4 regions of the Streptomyces sp. NPDC094143 genome follow, and region 1 is predicted to be linked to each of the others. Evidence: riboswitches for the same ligand, from Rfam matches in the RefSeq annotation. Region 1 holds a riboswitch; each other region holds the start of a gene.
What was found. Region 1 has a riboswitch for cyclic di-AMP ahead of ABTZ58_RS17010 (M23 family metallopeptidase). Riboswitches for the same ligand answer to the same signal wherever they lie in the genome.

Region 1 (5,105 bases):
GCGAGCAGCGTCACCGCGATGGACAGGCCCGCGCGGTCCTTGCCCGCCGCGCAGTGCATCAGCGCGGGGACGCTGTCCTCGGCGAGCGCGTGCAGCACCCGGGAGTGCTCCGCGGTGCGGTCCTTGATGATCATGCGGTAGGACGCGATCATCCGGTCCGCGCCCTTGCCGTCCGCGAGGATCGCGCGCAGCTGGTCCAGGTCGCCGTCGCGGACCATCCTCCAGAACTCGGCGCCGTCGGCCGGGTCGCTCAGCGGCAGGTTCACATTGCGCACGCCCGGCAGGTCGATGTCCGGGCCTTCGAGCTTCTGGTCGGCGGCGTTGCGGAAGTCGAAGACCGTGTGCAGACCCAGCGTGGCCAGGAAGGCGGCGTCCTCCCCGGTCGCGTGCGCCAGGTGGCCGCTGCGGAACAGCACGCCCTGCCGCACCCGCCGTCCGTCCACGGTCGGCAGTCCGCCCACGTCGCGGAAGTTGCGCACTCCGGCCAGCTCGGGCTCGGTCGACGGGACCTGCTGTGTCACCTGGGCTCCTCCCCATCGGCGCCGCCGACGCGGGCTCGCCGACGGGCACCACTCGACCATACGACATGCCTGCCAGGGGCAATGAGTCGTCCACAGGCGTTGCCCGAAGCGCCCGCGGCACTCGATGATGTTGCTGCTTGATCGCACCTGGTCGCGCTTGTTCGAATCTGTGAGGGCTCGATGCTGGACATCTCCGAGGACGGTCGTACATGGGTGCTCTCCGGGCCGGCCAGCAGCTACGCCCTCCATGTCACCGACCGGCATGAACTGCTGCACCTGCACTGGGGCCCCCGGATCGCGCTCGCCGACGCCGAGGCCCTCGCCGCGCGCCCGCTGCCGGAGTACTGGCCGTTCGAGTCCCCGCTCGACGGCCGCGAGGAGTACCCGGCCGAGGGCGGCCCCCGGTTCGTCCACCCCGCCCTGTCCGTGCGCACCGCCGGGCGGCGCGGCACCGAGTGGGTCCACGAGGGGCACGACACCGAGGACGGCGAGCTGCGCCTGCGCTTCCGTGACGACGGCCTGACCGTCACCCTGCACTACCGGATGCGCCCCTCCTCGGACGTCGTCGAGCGCTGGGTGACCCTGGACAACCGGGGACCGCAGGCCGAGGTGCTGCGCGCCGACTCCGCCACCTGGACCCTGCCCGACCGCGACACCTGGCGGCTGTCCCAGCTGCACGGCCGCTGGGGCGCCGAGTCCCGGCTGGTGCGCTCCGAACTGACCTACGGCGAGAAGGTGATCGGCAGCCGGCGCGGCCACACCGGACACCAGCATCTGCCCTGGGTCGCCCTCGACACCGGCGCGACCGAGGAGCACGGCGAGGTCTACGGCTGCGCCCTGGGCTGGTCCGGCTCCTGGCGGATCTCCGTGGCGCGGCTCCCCGACGCGCGCGTGCAGATCACCGGCGGCGCCGGCCACGACGACTCGGGCCTGCTGACGCTGGGCACGGGCGAGTCGTACACGACCCCCGTCTTCGCCGGGCTGTGGAGCGACGGCGGCTTCGGCGGGGCGAGCCGCGCCTGGCACGCCTACCAGCGGGCGTACGTGATCCCGGACGCCGGGCAGGACCGGCCGGTGCTGTTCAACTCCTGGGAGGCCACCGAGTTCGACATCTCCGAGGAGCGGCAGCGGGCGCTCGCCGAGCGGGCCGCCGCCCTGGGGGTCGAGCTGTTCGTCGTCGACGACGGCTGGTTCGGGGCACGCACCAGCGACCGGGCGGGGCTCGGCGACTGGACGCCCAACCCCGACCGCTTCCCCGGCGGGCTGAAGCCGCTCGCCGACCATGTGCACGGCCTCGGCATGCGGTTCGGCATCTGGGTCGAGCCCGAGATGGTGAACCCGGACAGCGACCTGTACCGCGCCCACCCGGACTGGGTGCAGTACCAACCAGGACGAAACCGGACTGAGTTCCGCAATCAGCTCGTACTGAACCTGGCCCGGGAGGACGTCCAGGAGTACCTGTGGGAGCAGCTCGACGGGCTCCTCTCCAGCGCCCCGATCGACTACGTCAAGTGGGACTTCAACCGCTGCTTCACCGACGCCGGCTGGCCCGGCGACCCCTACCCGCAGCGGCTCTGGGTCGACCACGTCCGCGCCCTGTACGCCCTGTTGGACCGGTTGCGGGCCGCCCACCCGGGCGTGGCCTTCGAGTCCTGCTCGGGCGGCGGCGGCCGGATCGACCTCGGCGTGCTGAGCCGTACGGACCAGGTGTGGACCTCCGACAACACCGATCCGCTCGACCGGCTCGCCATCCAGCACGGCTTCAGCCAGATCCACCCCGCGCGCGTGATGGCCGCCTGGGTCACCGACAGTCCGAACGCCATGCTCAACCACCGGGCCAGTTCCCTGCGGTTCCGGTTCGTCAGCGCCATGGCCGGGGTGCTCGGGGTCGGCGGCGACCTCACGAAGTGGACGGAGGAGGAGCTCGCCGAGGCGCGGGAGTGGGTGGGGCGCTACAAGGAGATCCGCCCCGTGGTGCAGCGCGGTGACCTCCATCGGCTGCGGCCCCCGGAGGGCGGACTGAGCGCCGTGCAGTACGTCCTCGGTGACGAGACCGTGGTCCTCGCCTGGCTCCAGGCGCAGCGCTACGGCGAGCCCGTGCCGGCGCTCCGGCTGCGTGGGGTGGATCCGGCGGCGACGTACGAATGCCTCGAAACGGGCGAACTGCATCGAGGGGCCGTCCTGCTGCACCACGGGCTGCGGGTCGGTCTGCGCGGAGATCTGGACGCCGCCGTGGTCCACCTTAAGCGGAAGTAGCCCTTCTTGTCCGAATAAGGTGCTTCAGTCGCTTCGTCATAACGTGCCCCGGTCGTAGAGGAGATGGGGCCGGGGTGCGTGACCATCGTCATATTCGTGACGATGCGTTGTCGCCATGTGCACGTAATCAACGCGTTATTCAGGGCGATTGAGGAAATCCGGAGATCCGCAATCCACGCTCGGTGACGGGAAATGTGCCGACGCGTCGAGGAAAACGCCTTCACAGGCAACCCCAAGCTTGTCCCGTCGCGTCCTGGTCGCTTACGTTCCACACCAATCCGGACGGACGCCTAATCCTGCCGCCGCCCGGAGCCCGCACACACTGACCCGACGTACGGCAGGAGCGGGGGACCCACAGGTAAGACGCCTGTTCCGGTTCCCGGAACGGGCTTGGGGTTAAGCCGCGCCTTGGCGCGGCCGGGCATCTCCAGCCCGCACCCGACAGCTCACCTCGCAGGCGACGGAGAGGAATTCGTCATGCCCGCGAAGGGTAAGCACCGCCGCCCCAAGACCCAGCGTTTCACCCGCTCCATCGCCGTCGCCGGAACCGGTGGAGCCGCTCTCGCCCTTCCCCTCATGGGGGCCGCCGGCGCCCACGCCGCCACCCCGCAGTCGGCTCCGGAAAAGGCCGTCCAGGCCGCCCCGGCCGCCGAGAAGAAGGCCGCGGAAAAGGGCACCGGCGCGCGCACCTACACGGTGAAGGCCGGCGACTATCTCGCGAAGATCGCCGACGACCAGAACGTCAGCGGCGGCTGGAAGAAGCTCTACTCCGACAACCGGGACGCCGTCGGCGACGACCCGTCGCTGATCCACCCGGGCCTGAAGCTCACCCTCGGCAAGAAGGCCGCCGCGAGCGCCCCCGAGGCGTCCGCGCCGTCCGCGCCAAAGGCCTCGGCCGGGAAGGCGGAGAAGGAGTCCGCGGAGAAGTCCGCGAAGTCCTCGTCCGCCGGATCGTCCGCCGGGACGGAGACCGCGGCGAAGCCGGCCGCAGCGAAGCCGGCCGCCGCCAAGCCGGCCGCCGCCAAGCCGGCCGCCCAGAGCAACGCCGGCGGTTACAGCTCGCCGGTGGACGGCGCCATCGTCGGCACCCCGTACCGCATGTCCGGCAGCATGTGGTCCAGCGGCTACCACACCGGCGTCGACTTCGTCGTCCCGACCGGCACCTCCCTCAAGGCCGTCGGCGCGGGCACGGTCGTCTCCGCCGGGTGGGGCGGCGCGTACGGCAACCAGGTCGTCATCAAGCTGAACGACGGCCACTACGCCCAGTACGCCCACCTGTCCCAGCTGTCCGTCTCGGCCGGCCAGACCGTGACGGCCGGGCAGCAGGTCGGCCTGTCCGGCGCCACCGGCAACGTCACCGGACCGCACCTGCACTTCGAGATCCGCACCGCCCCGGGCTACGGCTCGGACGTGGACCCGGTCGCCTTCCTGCGCTCCCACGGCGTCTCCGTCGGCTGACCGACCGCGCCACCAGCTGCCCGGCATGGCCTGACACGCTGACATGCCTGACATGGCAGGCACGGCTGACTCCTGACACGTCACCGAAGGCCGGACCCCGATCCCCGGGGTCCGGCCTTCGGTGTGCGCGTTCCCTGATCGGCCCATGGGGTCGACTGGGGGCGGCAGTCGGGACACAGTGATCCGACCAGCAGCGGCTCGGTGTAGCCGAAGACCAGCGGCCGGACCCCGGGTCCGCCGACGCAGCGGCGCAGCCGGGTCGTGGTGTTGTGATTGGCGCCGCTGGCGATTCACCCGGCAACACCCCTGACGCGTCGGCTATTCCGGAATTGGGGAACACTTCAGGAGTGGCTTATCTCACCGCCCGTCAACTCTTTCCTACGGTCGCGTAGGTCACATTCGAGGGTGAATCATGAGCGGCTGTGGCAGACGATTCGAAGAGTGACAGCAGAGCAGTGATCGGGTCGTACGTGGCGGTGGGGGACAGCTTCACCGAGGGCGTCGGTGATCCCGGCCCCGACGGGGCGTTCGTCGGCTGGGCCGACCGGTTCGCCGTCCTGCTCGCCGACCTCCGGCCCGAGGGCGACTTCCAGTACACCAACCTCGCCGTGCGCGGGAAACTCCTCGACCAGATCGTGGCGGACCAGGTTCCGCGGGCCATCGAGATGGCCCCGGACCTCGTGTCGTTCTGCGCCGGGGGCAACGACATCATCCGGCCCGGCACCGACCCGGACGAGGTGGCCGAGCGCTTCGAGCGGGCGCTGGCGCGGCTCACCGCGGTGGCCGGGACGGTGCTGGTGACGACCGGGTTCGACACGCGTGGCGTGCCCGTGCTCAAGCATCTGCGCGGCAAGATCGCCACGTACAACG
Region 2 (5,105 bases), on a different contig from region 1:
CTCGGGGCCGCTCTCGGCGTAGCCGGCGGAGACGACGACGAGTCCCTGCACGCCGTGTTCGCCGCACTCGGTGACGACCTCGGGGACCTGCTCGGCCGGTACGGCGACGACCGCGAGGTCCACGGGTCCGTCGACGTCCCGCACGGAGCGGTGGGCGGGCACCCCGTCGAGCTCCTTCCACTCCCCGGGCAGGGCCCTGTTCACGGCGTACAGCCGGCCGGTGAAACCGGCGTCCCGGATGTTGCCGAGGACACTGCGACCCACCCCGCCCGGGGTGCGTCCGGCGCCGATGACGGCGACCGAGCCGGGGGCGAGCAGCCGCTGCACGGACCGGGCCTCGGCGCGGTGTTCGCGCGCGTACTGCACAGCGAGGGAGCGGTCGGTGGGCTCCAGGTCGAACTCCAGACGGACCACGCCGTCCTCGAAGCTGCGCTTCTGGGTGTACCCGGCGTCCGTGAACACCTTGATCATCTTGGAGTTGGCGGGCAGCACCTCGGCGGCGAAGCGGCGGATGCCGCGCTCCCGGGCGACGGCGGCGATGTGTTCGAGCAGGGCGGAGGCGACGCCGCGGCCCTGGTGGGCGTCCTGCACCAGGAAGGCGACCTCGGCCTCGTCGGCGGGGGCCGACGCGGGCGTTCCGTCCGGGCCGATCCGGTCGTAGCGTACGGTGGCGATGAACTCGCCGCCGACCGTGGCCGCGAGTCCCACCCGGTCCACAAAGTCGTGGTGCGTGAAGCGGTGGACGTCCTTGGCGGACAGGCGAGGGTACGGCGCGAAGAAGCGGTAGTACTTCGACTCGTCGGAGACCTGCTCGTAGAAGCTGACCAGACGCTCGGCGTCATCGACGGTGATGGGCCGGACGCGCGCGGTACCCCCGTCGCGCAGCACCACGTCGGCTTCCCAGTGGGCGGGATACTCGTGCCGGTCCGGCGAGGTCTGCATGGGCCCCAGAGTACGGCTAGCGCCTGACAACGGCGCGAGGCAGTCTGTGGAGGGCGTCAGTCGGGTCGAGGCCGCGATCCGACGGCACCAGCGGGGCGGAACGACAGGTCCGCTCCGGGTTCCACGTATGGGAAACTGGTCTAGACAACCCTGAACAGCGAAGGGCAGCAACACATGGCTGAGCGCCGCGTCAACGTCGGCTGGGCCGAGGGCCTCCACGCCCGCCCCGCCTCCATCTTCGTCCGAGCCGCCACGGCCGCAGGCGTCCCGGTGACGATCGCCAAGGCAGACGGCAACCCCGTCAACGCGGCCTCCATGCTCGCCGTCCTGGGCCTCGGCGCCCAGGGGGGCGAGGAGATCGTCCTCGCCTCCGACGCCGAGGGCGCGGACGCCGCCCTGGACCGGCTGGCGAAGCTGGTCTCCGAGGGTCTCGAGGAGCTTCCCGAAACCGTCTGAGTCGTACCAGCGGTTTTCCAGGGGTGAAGCCGCGCCGGCCTTCACGGCTGGCGCGGCTTCACTCATTTCCGGGGACCCGAGCGCCTTGAATTCACGACGGCGCACCGGATTACCGGGAAAAGGGCAGCACAATAAATCCCCCGCGGAACTCCACTCTTTGTATACGGCTTCCGTGTTAATGCCGCGGGCTCACCGTGTTTACGGGATGTTGCGGGTTCCTCACACGCTCACCGCGATCCCGCGGGGCGCCCAGGCGCAGGCGGTGCGCGGACGTCGCGCGCTCGGTGTGCAGCGCCGTGACCGCCCGCGCGCGCTCGCTGTCACCACGCGCCACCGCGTCCACGATCGCGCCGTGCTCGGCCCAGGACCCCGCCGGATCGGCCGGCGCCTCCACCGCGTACATCCAGGCGATCTTGTGGCGCAGCTGGGAGAGCACCGCGATCAGGGCGGGGCTGCCCGAGGCCTGGGCCAGCGTCTCGTGGAACCAGCCGCCCAGGGAGCGCAGGTCGTCGCTGGTGCCCCGGCGGGCGCGCTCCTGGCCCAGCCGGACCAGGCCGCGCAGGACCTTCAGATGGGCCTCGGTTCGGCGCTGGGCGGCTCGGGCGGCGCCGAGCGGCTCCAGCAGCGCGCGCATCTCCAGCAGGTCGGCCGCCTCCTGCTCGGTGGGTTCGGCCACGCACGCGCCCGCGTGCCGCCGGGTCACCACGAAGCCCTCGGCCTCCAGCGTGCGCAGGGCCTCCCGGACGGGGACGCGCGAGACGCCGTAGCGGCGCGCGAGGAGTTCCTCGGTGAGCCGGCTGCCGCGCTCGTGGACCCCCGCGACGATGTCGTCCCGGATAGCCGTGCACACCGAGTGCGCGGGAATACGCATGACCCGACCTCCGCTTAATCCCCGTGAAACGTCGACGAGTGACGTGTGTTCCGTGACTCTATTGCAATCAGCCCGAATTTCCGACGGCAGCCCGGAATCCATGCATATTTTTTGGACACGGGCTCCGGGAATGCCGAAAGGCCCCGGCTCGGTGAGCCGGGGCCTTTCGGATGCGGAGCGGGTGCGTCAGAGGTTCACGCCGTGCGAGCGGAGGTAGGCGAGGGGGTCTATGTCCGAGCCGTACTCGGGGCTCGTGCGCGCCTCGAAGTGCAGGTGCGGTCCGGTCACGTTGCCGGTCGCGCCGGACAGGCCGATCTGCTGGCCGGGGGTGACCTGCTGGCCCACCGAGACGCCGACGGAGGACAGGTGGCCGTACTGGGTGTACGTCCCGTCGTTCATCTTGATCAGGACCTGGTTGCCGTAGGCGCCGCCCCAGCCGGCCTCGACGACCGTGCCCGCGCCGACCGCGTGGACGGAGGTGCCGGTGGCGGCGTGGAAGTCGATGCCGGTGTGGCTGCCGGAGGACCAGACGGCGCCGCCTGCCTTGTAGCCGGTGGAGACGTAGGAGCCCGGGATCGGGGACACGTAGCTGTTGAGGCGCTTGCGCTCGGCCTCGCGGGCGGCGCGCTCCTCGGCCTCGCGGGCCTTCTCGGCGGCCTCCTTGGCCTTCTTCGCCGCCTCGGCGGCGCGCTCGCGCGCGGCCTGTTCGGCCTTCTCCTTGGCGGCGGCCTCTTCGGCCGCCTGCTTCTGCGCGACGGCCTGGGCATCGATCTGCTGGGCCACGGTGTCACCCATGGTGACGACCGGGGTGAGGCCGGTCTGCTCGACGGCCGGCTCGGAGGCGGCGAAGGCCGGGGCGGCCACGGTGCCGATCACACCGGTGGTGGCGAGAGCCGCGACGCCCGCCGCGCGGGCCGTGCCGCGCTGGATCCTGCTGGGACGGCGATGCTTGCCGGTGGCGCGTGTGAACGCCATGAAGTGGCTGGTCCTTTCCTTCCCTCTCGCCTACCGGGTTAGCTGACGGGTTCGGAGCAGGAAGGTCTCCTACGGACCCCCTCGCGACTCGCGCGGGCGTCCGATTCACCCCAGGGACTGCGGTTGGGTCCCCGGCTCCCCTGGCTCGCGCCGTACGGGGACTCGGCGATGGCTGTCCGGTGCCGCGGGTGCGGCGCACTGCCTGACGAACAGCCCGGAAGAAGCTAAACGGGGCCACTTTCAATTCCCAAACGGATCCGGCCTTTTGTAGCGCATCCCACAGGGCAGACAGGCAACTCCCGCCCCAATTCGGACATAAAGGGGCCCTGGTGCCTTGGAAGACGACCAGGGCCCCTCCTCGCGCGGGCCGCTACTCGGCGGCCACGACGGTGACCGCGCCGATGCCCAGGGCCTCCACCGGGGCCTTGATCTGCGCCGCGTCGCCCACGAGGACGGTCACCAGACGGTCCACGGGGAAGGCGCTGACGACCGCCGCCGTGGCCTCCACCGTGCCGGTCGCCGCCAACTCGCGGTACAGGGTGGCCTGGTAGTCGTCGGGCAGATGCTGCTCGACCTGGTCGGCCAGCGTGCTCGCGACGGCCGCGGCGGTCTCGTACTTCAGCGGAGCCACCCCGACCAGGTTCTGCACGGCGACGTCCCGCTCCGCGTCGGTCAGGCCCTCGGCGGCGAGGGTGCGCAGCACCGTCCACAAGTCCTGCAGGGCCGGACCGGTGTTGGGCGTGTCGACGGATCCGCTGATGGCGAGCATCGAGGCACCGGTCCCGTCCGGCGCGGACCGCAACACCTGGGCGAAGGAACGCACGCCGTAGGTGTAGCCCTTCTCCTCGCGCAGGACGCGGTCCAGGCGGGAGGTGAGGGTGCCGCCTAGGCAGTACGTGCCGAGCACCTGCGCGGGCCAGACGCGGTCGTGCCGGTCCGGGCCGATCCGGCCGATCAGCAGCTGCGTCTGGACGGCGCCCGGGCGGTCCACGATGACGACCCGGCCCGTGTCGTCGGCGGTCACCGGCGGCACCGGGCGCGGCTCGGCCGGGGAACCGGTCCAGGAGCCCAGGGTGTCGCCGAGCAGGGCGTCCAGGTCGATGCCCGTGTAGTCGCCGACCACCACGGCCGTGGCCGTGGCGGGACGGACGTGCTTCTCGTAGAAGGCGCGGACGGCCGCGGAGTCGATCGCGGTGACCGTCTCCTCGGTGCCCTGCCGGGGCCGCGACATGCGCGAGCCCGCCGGGAACAGCTCCTTGGAGAGCTCCTTGGCGGCGCGGCGGGAGGGGTTGGCCAACTCGTGCGGGATCTCGTCGAGGCGGTTGCGGACCAGCCGTTCGACCTCGCTGTCCGCGAACGCGGGCGCCCGGAGGGCGTCGGCGATCAGACCGAGCCCCTTGGCGAGCCGGGAGGCCGGCACCTCCAGGCTGATCCGGACGCCGGGGTGGTCGGCGTGCGCGTCGAGGGTGGCGCCGGCCCGCTCCAGCTCGGCGGCGAACTCCTCGGCGGAGTGCTTGTCGGTGCCCTCCGAGAAGGCCCGCGCCATGATCGTGGCCACGCCGTCGAGACCGGCCGGCTCGGCCTCCAGGGGCGCGTCCAGCAGCACCTCCACGGCGACGACCTGCTGGCCGGGGCGGTGGCAGCGCAGCACCGTCAGGCCGTTGTCGAGCGTGCCGCGCTCGGGGGCCGGGAAAGCCCAGGGCCGGGCCTCGCCCGCCTGCGGCCGGGGGTGGAAGTCCATCGTGGCCAGCTCGGTCACTTGGCCGCCTCCTCGTTCTCGTCGCCGGCCGCGGCTGCGGCGTCCCCGGCGGTGTCGGCCTCGTCGGTCTCGTCGGTCTGGTCGGCGACGGGCTCGTAGACG
Region 3 (5,105 bases), on a different contig from region 1:
GCGCAGGTCGGTGCCGGGGGTCTTGCCGGACTCGTGGGAGTCGGAGGCGATGTCCAGGACGTCGTCGGCGAGCTGGAAGGCGACGCCGAGCCGCTCGCCGTACTGGGTCAGCACGTCCACGACCGTATCGTCGGCGCCGGACATCATCGCGCCGAACCGGCACGAGACCGCCACCAGCGAGCCGGTCTTGCCGCCCAGCACGTCCAGGTAGTGCTCGACCGGGTCACGGCCGTCCTGCGGTCCGGCCGTCTCCAGGATCTGGCCGGTCACCAGCCGCTCGAACGCCTCGGCCTGCACCCGTACCGCCTCCGGACCGAGGTCGGCCAGGATGTGCGAGGCGCGCGCGAAGAGGAAGTCGCCGGTGAGGACCGCGACGGAGTTGCCCCAGCGGGTGTTGGCGCTGTCCACCCCGCGGCGCACGGCGGCCTCGTCCATCACGTCGTCGTGGTACAGCGTGGCGAGGTGCGTCAGCTCCACGACGACGGCCGACGGCACGATGCCGGGTGCGTGCCGGTCGCCGAACTGGGCGGCGAGCATCACGAGCAGCGGCCGGAACCGCTTGCCGCCGGCCCGTACCAGGTGCTGGGCGGCCTCCGTGATGAAGGGCACCGCACTCTTGGTGGCCTCTAGCAGGCCTTCCTCGACAGCCGCCAGTCCGGCCTGGACATCGGCCTCCAGAGCCTGGTCCCGCACGCTCAGCCCGAATGGCCCGACGTCGGTCACGAGGGGTCTCCTGTCTGCTGGTGTCTGCCGGTGCTTACGCGGATTGTCGATAGGTCGCTGCCATCACTCGAGTCAGCGTATCCGGTCACGTTTCGATCACCGCCAGCGCCCATGGTTACAGGCCGGGTGGTATCCGATCACGACCGCAATGTTTTCGATCAGCCCATAAGAACAGAAATGTTCCGACTTACCGGGAATTCGCGACCTATGCGAGATTTGCGGCATTGGCGAAGCAAATTCCTCTTGCGGGACATTGCGCCCCGGGTCGCGATCAGTGAATTGAATCACTTCGACCCTTCCGCGGCACTGCCGGCGCATCGAGTGGTTACGCCTTTCACCGAAAGCGAGTTGAGGCTTGGCTCGCGCAAAGGATCAAGCGGCCCATTCCACCCTGACCAAGGTCAAACAGCACCTCGTGTGACTCCGGTGCTTGTTCCCGGCATGTGCTCTCGCATACGTTCCGGCCCAGTCCGGCGGACCGCCGAATCCTGCCGCCGCCCGGACTCCCCACACACACCGACTCACTCACGCAGGGCAGGAGCGGGGGACCCAGGTAAGTCGCCGGTCCGCACGACAGCGGAACGGCTCGGGGTGAAGCCGCGCACGACAGCAGCACGCCGTGTGCGGCCGGGCACCTCCCGGCCCGAACCCGACAGCTCACCTCGCAGGCGCCGGAGAGGAATATCGCCATGCCCGGACGAGGTAAGCACCGTCGCCCCGCAAGGAACCCGATCACCCGTGGTGTCGTCGCCGTCGGCACCGGTGGAGCGGCACTGACCCTGCCGCTCCTCGGCGCGACGCAGGCGAGCGCCGCGGAGCCCCAGAGCGCCCCGGCCGCGCTGACCGTGGCGCAGGCGGCCCAGCCCGCCAAGTCGCTCACGTACACCGTGGTCAAGGGCGACTCGCTCTACCGCATCGCCGAGAAGTACGACGTCTCCGGCGGCTGGAAGCGGCTGTACCAGGACAACCGCGCCGCCGTCGGTGACGACCCGAAGCTGATCCGCCCGGGTCTGAAGCTGAAGGTCGGGACCACCAAGGCCGTCGCCCCGAAGAAGGCGACGCAGTCGGCCACCCCGGCCAAGCCGGCCGGTGGCGTCACGCAGGCCACCCCGGCCGCCGCGAAGACCTACGCGAACAACCTCGACGGATGGATCCGCGAGGCGCTGGACATCATGGCCCAGAAGGGCATCCCGGGCTCGTACGACGGCATCTACCGCAACATCATGCGAGAGTCGTCGGGCAACCCGCAGGCGATCAACAACTGGGACTCGAACGCCGCCAAGGGCACCCCGTCCAAGGGCCTGCTCCAGGTCATCGACCCGACCTTCGCCGCCTACCACGTGCCCGGCACCCCCTACGACCCGTACGACCCGGTCGCCAACATCACGGCGGCCTGCAACTACGCGGCCGACCGCTACGGCTCGATCGACAACGTCAACGGTCCGTACTGAGCCGTCCCGCCCAGCAGTCGTTCGAGGACGACGGCGATGCCGTCGTCCTCGTTCGACAGCGTGATCTCGTCGGCCACGGCCTTGAGTTCGGGATGACCGTTGGCCATCGCGACGCCGTGCGCCGCCCAGTCGAACATCGGGATGTCGTTGGGCATGTCACCGAAGGCGATGGTGTCCGCGGGCCGCAGCCCCAGGTGCTCGGCGGCCAGCGCCAGCCCCGTCGCCTTGGTGACACCGCACGGCTGGAGCTCGACCGTGCCGGGCCCCGACATCGTCACCGTCGCCAGTGAACCCACCACCGAGCGGGCCGTCGCCGCCAGTTCGTCGTCCGACAGGCAGGGGTGGCGCAGCAGCACCTTGCTGATCGGCTCACCCCACAGCTCGTCGCGCCGGTCGACCCGCACCGCGGGCAGCGTCGGGTGCGGCATGAGATACCCCGGCTCGATGAGCGTGAGCCCGTCGACCCCGTCCTGGTCGACCGCCGCGTACACCTCCCCCACCTCGGCCTCGATCTTCCCGATGGCCGTCTCGGCCAGCTCCCGGTCCAGCGTGACGGACCACAGCATCCGGTTCGCGCCGGCGTCGTACACCTGCGCGCCCTGCCCGCACACCGCGAGCCCCGTGCACCCCAGGTCGTCCAGGAGCGGCCGCACTCTCGGCGCCGGGCGGCCCGTCACCACGAGGTGCTGGGCACCGGCGTCCGCCACCCGCGCGAGCACGGCGAGGGACCGGTCGGACAGGGTGTCGTCGCCGCGCAGCAGCGTCCCGTCCAGGTCGGTGGCGATGAGTGAATATGCGAGGGGTGCGGCCATGATCAGAGAATACGGACAACGCGCCCCTTCGTTTCATCGCGCGGCACACGCCGATTGCCCGGTTGAGGGCCTCTGCACCAGTTGGCAACAACATGGTCCGCTACCTACCCGAGAGGCCGCATCGAGCGGTACCTTCCAAGTGTCCAGCGGGACTTGATCGGGGGGTCGGGTTGAGCAGTGGGCGCATTCGCGTGGCCGGGCCCGGGGAGCTCGGCGAGGGGGAGAGGGAGCGCTGGCGCGCGCTGCGCGCCGCCTCGGAGGCACCGCGCAGCCCTTTCATGGAACCGGAGTTCACCGAGGCCGTCGGTCTGGTGAGGCCGCGGGCCCGGGTCGCGGTGGTCCACGAGGGCCCGGAGCCGGTCGGCTTCCTGCCCTATGAACGCGGCCCGTTGGGACAGGGCCGCGCCATCGGGCTCGGGGTCTCGGACGCGCAGGGCGCGATCCTGCGGCCCGGCCTGGACCTGGAGACGGGCGAACTGCTGCGGGCCTGCTCGCTGTCGTCCTTCGCCTTCGACAACCTGGAGGCGGAGCAGCGGCTGTTCGTCCGGTACGCGGCGGAGGAGCACGCCACCTACGTCGTCGACGTGGAGAAGGGCTACGAGACCTACGAGTCGGTGCTGCGCGCCCAGTCGCCCAAGTTCCTGAAGACCACCCTGGCCAAGGAGCGCAGGCTGGCCCGGCAGGCCGGCGAGGTGCGGTTCGTGTTCGACGAACGCGACCCGGCCGCGCTGCGCACGCTCATGGAGTGGAAGTCGGCGCAGTACCGCAGGACAGGCCGCAGGGACCGGTTCGCGCAGGAGTGGATCACCCGGCTCGTCGGGCACCTGGCCCGCACCCGGGCCCCGGAGTGCAGCGGCACGCTGTCCGTGCTGTACGCGGGCGGCCGGCCCGTCGCCGCGCACTTCGGGCTGCGCTCGGCGTCGGTGCTGGCCTGCTGGTTCCCGGCCTACGAGCCGGAGTTCGCGAAGTTCTCGCCCGGTCTGGTGCTGCACCTGCGCATGGCCGAGGCGGCGGCGGCCGCGGGCATCGGCACGCTCGACCTGGGGCGGGGCGCGGCCGAGTACAAGGACGCGCTGAAGACGGGCGAACTGCCCGTGTACGAGGGCGCGGTGACCCGGCCTGGGGCGGGCGCGGCGCTGCACTGGCTGAGCCGCGAGCCGGCGCGCCGCGCGCACAGCTTCGTCCGCGGCCGGCCGCGCCTCGCGGCGCTGGCCGCGCGGACCCTGAAGGGCGCGGCCCGGCTGCGCCGTACCTGACGACGAGGGGGGAGGGCGCATGGCCCGTTCGGCGCGTGCGCGGGAGGAGATACGGCGGTTCCTGGCCATCGGTGCCGTACAGGTCGCCGAGCTGGACCTGGACGGCGAGGAGGCGGTGCTCAGACCCGGCCCGGGGAGCCCGCCGGTGACCCACGGCGAGGTGTTCGCCCTGGTCAGACGGGGTGGCCGCCCGGTGGGCACACTGCTCGCGCAGGTCCCGGAGGGGGCGGATCCGCGGGCCGTGCTGGCGGCCCGGGCGCGGGCGGAGTGCGCCGCGGCGGAGGCCGCCGCGCCGGTGGAGCCGCCGTACGCCAGTGTCGTCGTGGCCACCCGGGAGCGGGCCGGGCAACTGGCCCGGGCGCTGGACTCGCTGCTGGCCCAGGACCATCCGCGGTTCGAGATCGTCGTGGTCGACAACGCGCCCGTGACCCGCGAGACGCGGGAGCTGGTCGAGCGGAAGTACGCCGAGCGCGTGCGGTACGTGTGCGAGCCGGTGCCCGGCCTCGCGGTCGCGCACAACGCCGGTCTGGCCGCCGTGCGGGGCGAGGTGGTCGCCTTCACGGACGACGACGTGGTGGCCGACCCGCGCTGGCTGACCGAGCTGACCGCGCCCTTCGCCGCCGACGCCGCACTGGGGTGCGGCACCGGGCTGATCCTGCCCGCGCGGCTGACGACACCCGCCCAGGTGCTCCTGGAGAGCCACGGCGGCTTCGCGAAAGGCTTCACTCCAAGGACGTACGATCCGGCGGACCCGCCGGTCGACGAGCCGCTGTTCCCGTTCACGGCGGGGCGGTTCGGCTCGGGCGCGAACATGGCGTTCCGTACGGAGGTCCTGCGCCGCGTCGGCGGCTTCGACCCGGCGA
Region 4 (5,105 bases), on a different contig from region 1:
GGTCTCCACATCATCGGCATCGCCGCGCTCCTGGGCGGTTTCCTCACCCAGATGAAGGCGATGGGCCAGGGCACCGCCCGCTACACCCCCGCGATGCTGCACGGCGCGCTGACGATGCTGGTCACCGGGGTGATCCTGGTCGGGCTCAACCAGGCCGACGACCAGTCCGTGAACAACGTCAAGATCGGCGTGAAGCTGGCGCTGCTGATCGTGATCCTCGGTCTGGTCTACGTGAAGCGGGACGACGAGAAGGTGGACAAGGGCCTGTTCGGCCTGGTCGGGCTGCTGACCGCGGCGAACGTCTTCATCGCCGTGCTCTGGGTCTGACCCCGGCGGGCCGGGACCCGGCGCGGGCCGCGGCGGCCGTCCAGGCGGTGCACGCGAGCCACAGCGCCACCGCGAGCCACAGCAGTGCCTCCCCGACGGCGTCGAGCCAGGGGGCGTCCAGGGCTGCGGCGACGGCCGGCGCCGCGGCCGCCGTCACGGCCGCGCCGAAGACACCGGCCCAGCGGCGCACGTCGTAGCCAGGCCGGGGCCACATGAGCTCGGCGGTGAGCAGGGCGACCCAGCACACCAGGGTGAGCACCAGCAGGGCGACGGTGACCCGGCTGAGGACGGCGTGGGCGTCGTCGTTCCACAGGGAGAGGCGGCCGCTGTCGGCGCTGAGGAGCCGCGCCCCGGCCAGTGCCGAGACGGCGAGGGCGCCGCCCGCGAGCCAGTGGTCCCCGCGCCCGTCGGTCACCTCGCGCGGGGCGAAGCGGAACAGGGCGAAGCAGTACAGGATCAGCCCCAGCCAGAACAGCACCAGGGCGGCGTGGGCCGGCCAGGCCGCCGACTCGGCCGCGGCGAGCGTGGCGCCGAGCACGGCGAGCCCCTGGGTGGCCACGCAGCGCAGGAACACGGTCCCGCCGCGGCTCGGGTCCCCGTCGGCGAGCAGCAGCGTCCACAGCAGTGCCGCGAGCGCCAGCAGGGCCGCCGCGGACGTCTGCCGGCCGGCCGCCGAGAGCCCGGCGCCGAGGAGGGCGGTCGCCGCCGTGAAGGTGTGGGCGGCCGGTGCCTGCGCCCGCCACGCCGACCGCGGCAGCCGCAGCACGGCGTACGCCACGGTCCCCAGCCAGGCCGCGCAGGCCGGGACGAGGGCGATGCGGGAGAGGACCTCGTACCCCGCCGAGTCGAGACCGACCGACAGGGTGCCGGTGGTCAGCGCGTAGGTCGCCCACAAGGTGGCAAATGGGGAGGGGCCGGGCATAGCGCCGATGCTAGAGAGCGGCGCGCGGGTTGTGAGAGGGGCACGCGCGCGTGCCCCGCAAAAACGCCGAGACCCCTCAGGCCGGCCGGACCACGCTGTGGATGGCCGACTCGCCGTCGTAGTAGACCGACTCCTCGCGCACGTACGTGCCCGGCTTCGGGGCGTGGATCATCATGCCGTTGCCGATGTAGATGCCGACGTGGGTGATGTCGTCGTAGAAGAACACCAGGTCCCCGGGTTGCGCACTGGACAGGGGGACGGTGGTGCCGGCGTCGACCTGGTCGTAGGTGGTGCGCGGCAGGCTCACCCCGGCGGCCTTCCACGCGGCCTGGGTGAGGCCGGAGCAGTCGTAGGAGCCGGGGCCGACGGCGCCCCACACGTACGGCTTGCCGATCTGGGCGCGGACGAAGGCGAGCGCCTTGCCGGCCTTGGTGGCGTACGAGGAGTCGGCCGGGGCTGTGGAGGTGGAGCCGGAGGCAGTGCCCGACGGGGTGCTGTCCTGCCGCTGGGCGGCCTCTTCCCGGGCCTTCTCCCGTGCGGCCTCCTCGCTGGCCTTTTCCTGTGCGGCCTGCTCGCGGGCCAGCTCGGCGGCCCTGCGGGCGGCCTCCTGCTGCTTCTCCTTCTCGATCGCCGCGAGCCGCGCCTTCTCCTCGGCGGTCAGCTGCGACAGCAGGTCGCGGGCGGCGGCGAGCTTCCGCTGGACGGTGGCCTTGGCCGTCTTCAGGTCGCTCTGCGACTCGGTGAGCGTCCGCAGGCTGTCGGTGGCCTCCTGGCGCTTGGTCATCGTCTCGGACTGCTGTGTGACGTAGTCGTCGACCGCGCCCTTCTGGCGGCCGGTCATCCGGTCCATCAGCTGAGCCTGGTCGAAGTAGTCCTGCGGGGTGTCCGCGAACAGGAACGTGGCGGTGTCCGGGGCGGCGGCGCCGGTGCGGTACTGGGCGGCGGCGAAGGAACCCAGCCTCTCCCGCGCCTCGTTGAGCTTCTCGGTGCGCTGGGCGACGTCGTCGAGGAGGGTGTCGACGCGCTTGCGCTGCTTCGCGGTCTTCTCCTTGACCGCGTTGTACTTGTCGGTCGCCGACTCGGCCTGGCGGTACAGGTCGTCGACCTTCTTCTCGACTTCCTCCAGGCTGGGCTTGCCGTCGGCCTCGGGGGCGGCGTTGGCCGACTGGGACAGCAGGGCCACGGAGGTGAGGGCCGCCGTTGCGAGGGCGGGGGTCCGTATGCCTGCCACGCGCGTGCCCGAAGGACGCGACTTACGGTGCGACGCCAAGGGAGGCGACTCCTTCCAAAGTTCCGCCTACCGGGTTAGCTGTCGGGTTCGGGCGGGTGGTTTCGGAAGGGTTGCCCTACGGCCTTCCCAGGGAGGGAGTCGGGCCGATTCACCCCAGGTTCTCGGTGGGTCCCCGGCTCCGGCTGCCGCTGCGGCACACCGGACTCGGCGGAGGCCGCGCGGCCCGGCGACGTTCGCCGGTGGGGGTCGTGCGGCCCGGTCGCACCGTAGCCAACTCGTGTGGTCCGTGTGAAGGTTGATGGGTGATATGCCCGATACATTTTCGTGACCTTATGCCGGAGCATCGCTGAGCGTGAGGGAGTGGAGGGCTTTGGTCACGAGTCGCCCGGGAATGCGCGAGGTGTCACACGAAGTGATCACGCCAATCCATGGAGCGACGACGGGCCGGTGGCCGGTCACGGAAGGCCCAGCTCCGCGGCGATGTTCTCAGGGCGGCGGCGGGCTGTCAGTGGGGCGTCCTAGACTCGGAGAGCGATGAGCAGCCTCTTTGACGACCACTTCCTGGCGAGTCTCCAGGCCCAGCGGGGCCCCGCGGACGAGCCCCCGCCGCCACCCGAGGACGATCACGTTCCGGAGTCGATCCCGGACGATCTGTTCGGCGGGAGGTTCGACGCGCCGCCGGAGCGGGACACCCACTACCGCGACGGCGCCCCGCGCCCGGTGATCGACTCCGCCGCGCTGCTGGACGGGCTGAACGACAACCAGCGTGCCGCGGTCGTCCACTCCGGCTCCCCGCTGCTCATCGTGGCCGGCGCCGGCTCCGGCAAGACCCGCGTGCTCACGCACCGCATCGCCCACCTGCTCGCCGAGCGGGACGTCCACCCGGGCCAGATCCTCGCGATCACGTTCACCAACAAGGCCGCGGGCGAGATGAAGGAGCGCGTCGAGCAGCTCGTCGGCCCCCGCGCGAACGCGATGTGGGTCATGACGTTCCACAGCGCCTGCGTGCGCATCCTCAGGCGCGAGAGCAAGCGCCTCGGCTTCACGTCCTCCTTCTCGATCTACGACGCCGCCGACTCCAAGCGCCTGATGGCCCTGGTCTGCCGCGACCTGGACCTCGACCCCAAGCGCTTCCCGCCCAAGTCCTTCAGCGCTAAGATCAGCAACCTGAAGAACGAGCTGATCGACGAGGAGGACTTCGCCGCCCAGGCCACCGACGGCTTCGAGAAGACCCTCGCCCAGGCCTACGCCCTCTACCAGTCGCGGCTGCGCGAGGCGAACGCCCTCGACTTCGACGACCTGATCATGACGACGGTCAACCTGCTGCGCGCCTTCCCGGACGTCGCCGAGCACTACCGCCGCCGCTTCCGGCACGTCCTGGTCGACGAGTACCAGGACACCAACCACGCGCAGTACGCCCTGGTCCGTGAGCTGGTCGGCACCTCCGAGCACCCCGTGGACGTACCGCCGGAGGCCGAGGTCCCGCCCGCCGAGCTGTGCGTCGTGGGCGACGCCGACCAGTCGATCTACGCCTTCCGCGGCGCGACGATCCGCAACATCCTCCAGTTCGAGGAGGACTACCCGAACGCGACGACGATCCTGCTGGAGCAGAACTACCGCTCCACGCAGACGATCCTCAGCGCCGCCAACGCGGTCATCGAACGCAACGAGTCCCGCCGCCCCAAGAACCTGTGGACCAACGCGGGCGCGGGCGCGCTGATCACCGGCTACGTCGCCGACACCGAGCACGACGAGGCCCAGTTCGTCGCCGACGAGATAGACCGCCTCACGGACGCCGGCGAGGCGAAGGCGGGCGACGTCGCGGTCTTCTACCGCACCAACGCCCAGTCCCGTGTCTTCGAAGAGGTCTTCATCCGCGTCGGCCTGCCCTACAAGGTCGTCGGCGGCGTCCGCTTCTACGAGCGCAAGGAGGTCCGGGACGTCCTGGCCTACCTGCGCGTCCTGGCCAACCCGGAGGACTCGGTGCCGCTGCGCCGGATCCTCAACGTGCCCAAGCGGGGCATCGGCGACCGTGCCGAGGCGATGATCGACGCCCTCGCCCAGCGCGAGAAGATCAGCTTCCCGCAGGCGCTCAAGCGCGTCGACGAGGCCTACGGCATGGCCGCGCGCTCCACCAACGCCGTCAAGCGGTTCAACACGCTGATGGAGGACCTGCGCACGATCGTCGAGTCCGGCGCCGGACCGGCCACGGTGCTTGAGGCGGTCCTGGAGCGCACCGGCTATCTCGCCGAGCTGCAGGCCTCCACCGACCCGCAGGACGAGACCCGGATCGAGAACCTCCAGGAGCTCGCCGCCGTCGCCATGGAGTTCGAGCAGGAACGCGGCGAGGGCGAGCAGAGCACGCTGGCCGACTTCCTCGAACAGGTCGCGCTGGTCGCCGACTCCGACCAGATCCCCGACGAGGAGGACGGCGACGGCGTCATCACACTCATGACGCTGCACACCGCCAAGGGCCTGGAGTTCCCGGTCGTCTTCCTCACCGGCATGGAGGACGGCGTCTTCCCGCACATGCGCGCCCTCGGCCAGACCAAGGAACTGGAGGAGGAGCGGCGCCTGGCGTACGTCGGCATCACCCGCGCGCGGGAGCGGCTGTATCTGACCCGC

Region 2: linked by a shared signal. The riboswitch ahead of ABTZ58_RS24525 (M23 family metallopeptidase) and the one ahead of ABTZ58_RS17010 (M23 family metallopeptidase) in region 1 are both predicted to bind cyclic di-AMP.
Region 3: linked by a shared signal. The riboswitch ahead of ABTZ58_RS26775 (transglycosylase SLT domain-containing protein) and the one ahead of ABTZ58_RS17010 (M23 family metallopeptidase) in region 1 are both predicted to bind cyclic di-AMP.
Region 4: linked by a shared signal. The riboswitch ahead of ABTZ58_RS15490 (C40 family peptidase) and the one ahead of ABTZ58_RS17010 (M23 family metallopeptidase) in region 1 are both predicted to bind cyclic di-AMP.

Annotation. Positions count from the first base shown of each region.
Region 1 covers NZ_JBEOTZ010000011.1:141,705-146,809, forward strand. Annotated here, with positions in the region: gene ABTZ58_RS17000 (tyrosine-protein phosphatase) at 1-521, opposite strand, end outside; gene ABTZ58_RS17005 (alpha-galactosidase) at 702-2,777, shown strand; cyclic di-AMP (ydaO/yuaA leader) riboswitch at 3,095-3,250, shown strand; gene ABTZ58_RS17010 (M23 family metallopeptidase) at 3,255-4,235, shown strand; gene ABTZ58_RS17020 (SGNH/GDSL hydrolase family protein) at 4,691-5,105, shown strand, end outside.
Region 2 covers NZ_JBEOTZ010000020.1:114,511-119,615, reverse strand. Annotated here, with positions in the region: gene ABTZ58_RS24540 (bifunctional acetate--CoA ligase family protein/GNAT family N-acetyltransferase) at 1-942, opposite strand, end outside; gene ABTZ58_RS24535 (HPr family phosphocarrier protein) at 1,117-1,398, shown strand; gene ABTZ58_RS24530 (GntR family transcriptional regulator) at 1,574-2,269, opposite strand; gene ABTZ58_RS24525 (M23 family metallopeptidase) at 2,456-3,244, opposite strand; cyclic di-AMP (ydaO/yuaA leader) riboswitch at 3,257-3,422, opposite strand; gene ABTZ58_RS24520 (M16 family metallopeptidase) at 3,615-5,003, opposite strand; gene ABTZ58_RS24515 (M16 family metallopeptidase) at 5,000-5,105, opposite strand, start outside.
Region 3 covers NZ_JBEOTZ010000023.1:123,769-128,873, reverse strand. Annotated here, with positions in the region: gene ABTZ58_RS26780 (polyprenyl synthetase family protein) at 1-723, opposite strand, end outside; cyclic di-AMP (ydaO/yuaA leader) riboswitch at 1,228-1,409, shown strand; gene ABTZ58_RS26775 (transglycosylase SLT domain-containing protein) at 1,413-2,174, shown strand; gene ABTZ58_RS26770 (HAD family hydrolase) at 2,138-2,986, opposite strand; gene ABTZ58_RS26765 (GNAT family N-acetyltransferase) at 3,157-4,242, shown strand; gene ABTZ58_RS26760 (glycosyltransferase family 2 protein) at 4,262-5,105, shown strand, end outside.
Region 4 covers NZ_JBEOTZ010000010.1:61,366-66,470, reverse strand. Annotated here, with positions in the region: gene ABTZ58_RS15500 (hypothetical protein) at 1-327, shown strand, start outside; gene ABTZ58_RS15495 (SLAC1 family transporter) at 305-1,249, opposite strand; gene ABTZ58_RS15490 (C40 family peptidase) at 1,326-2,519, opposite strand; cyclic di-AMP (ydaO/yuaA leader) riboswitch at 2,527-2,700, opposite strand; gene pcrA (DNA helicase PcrA) at 3,015-5,105, shown strand, end outside.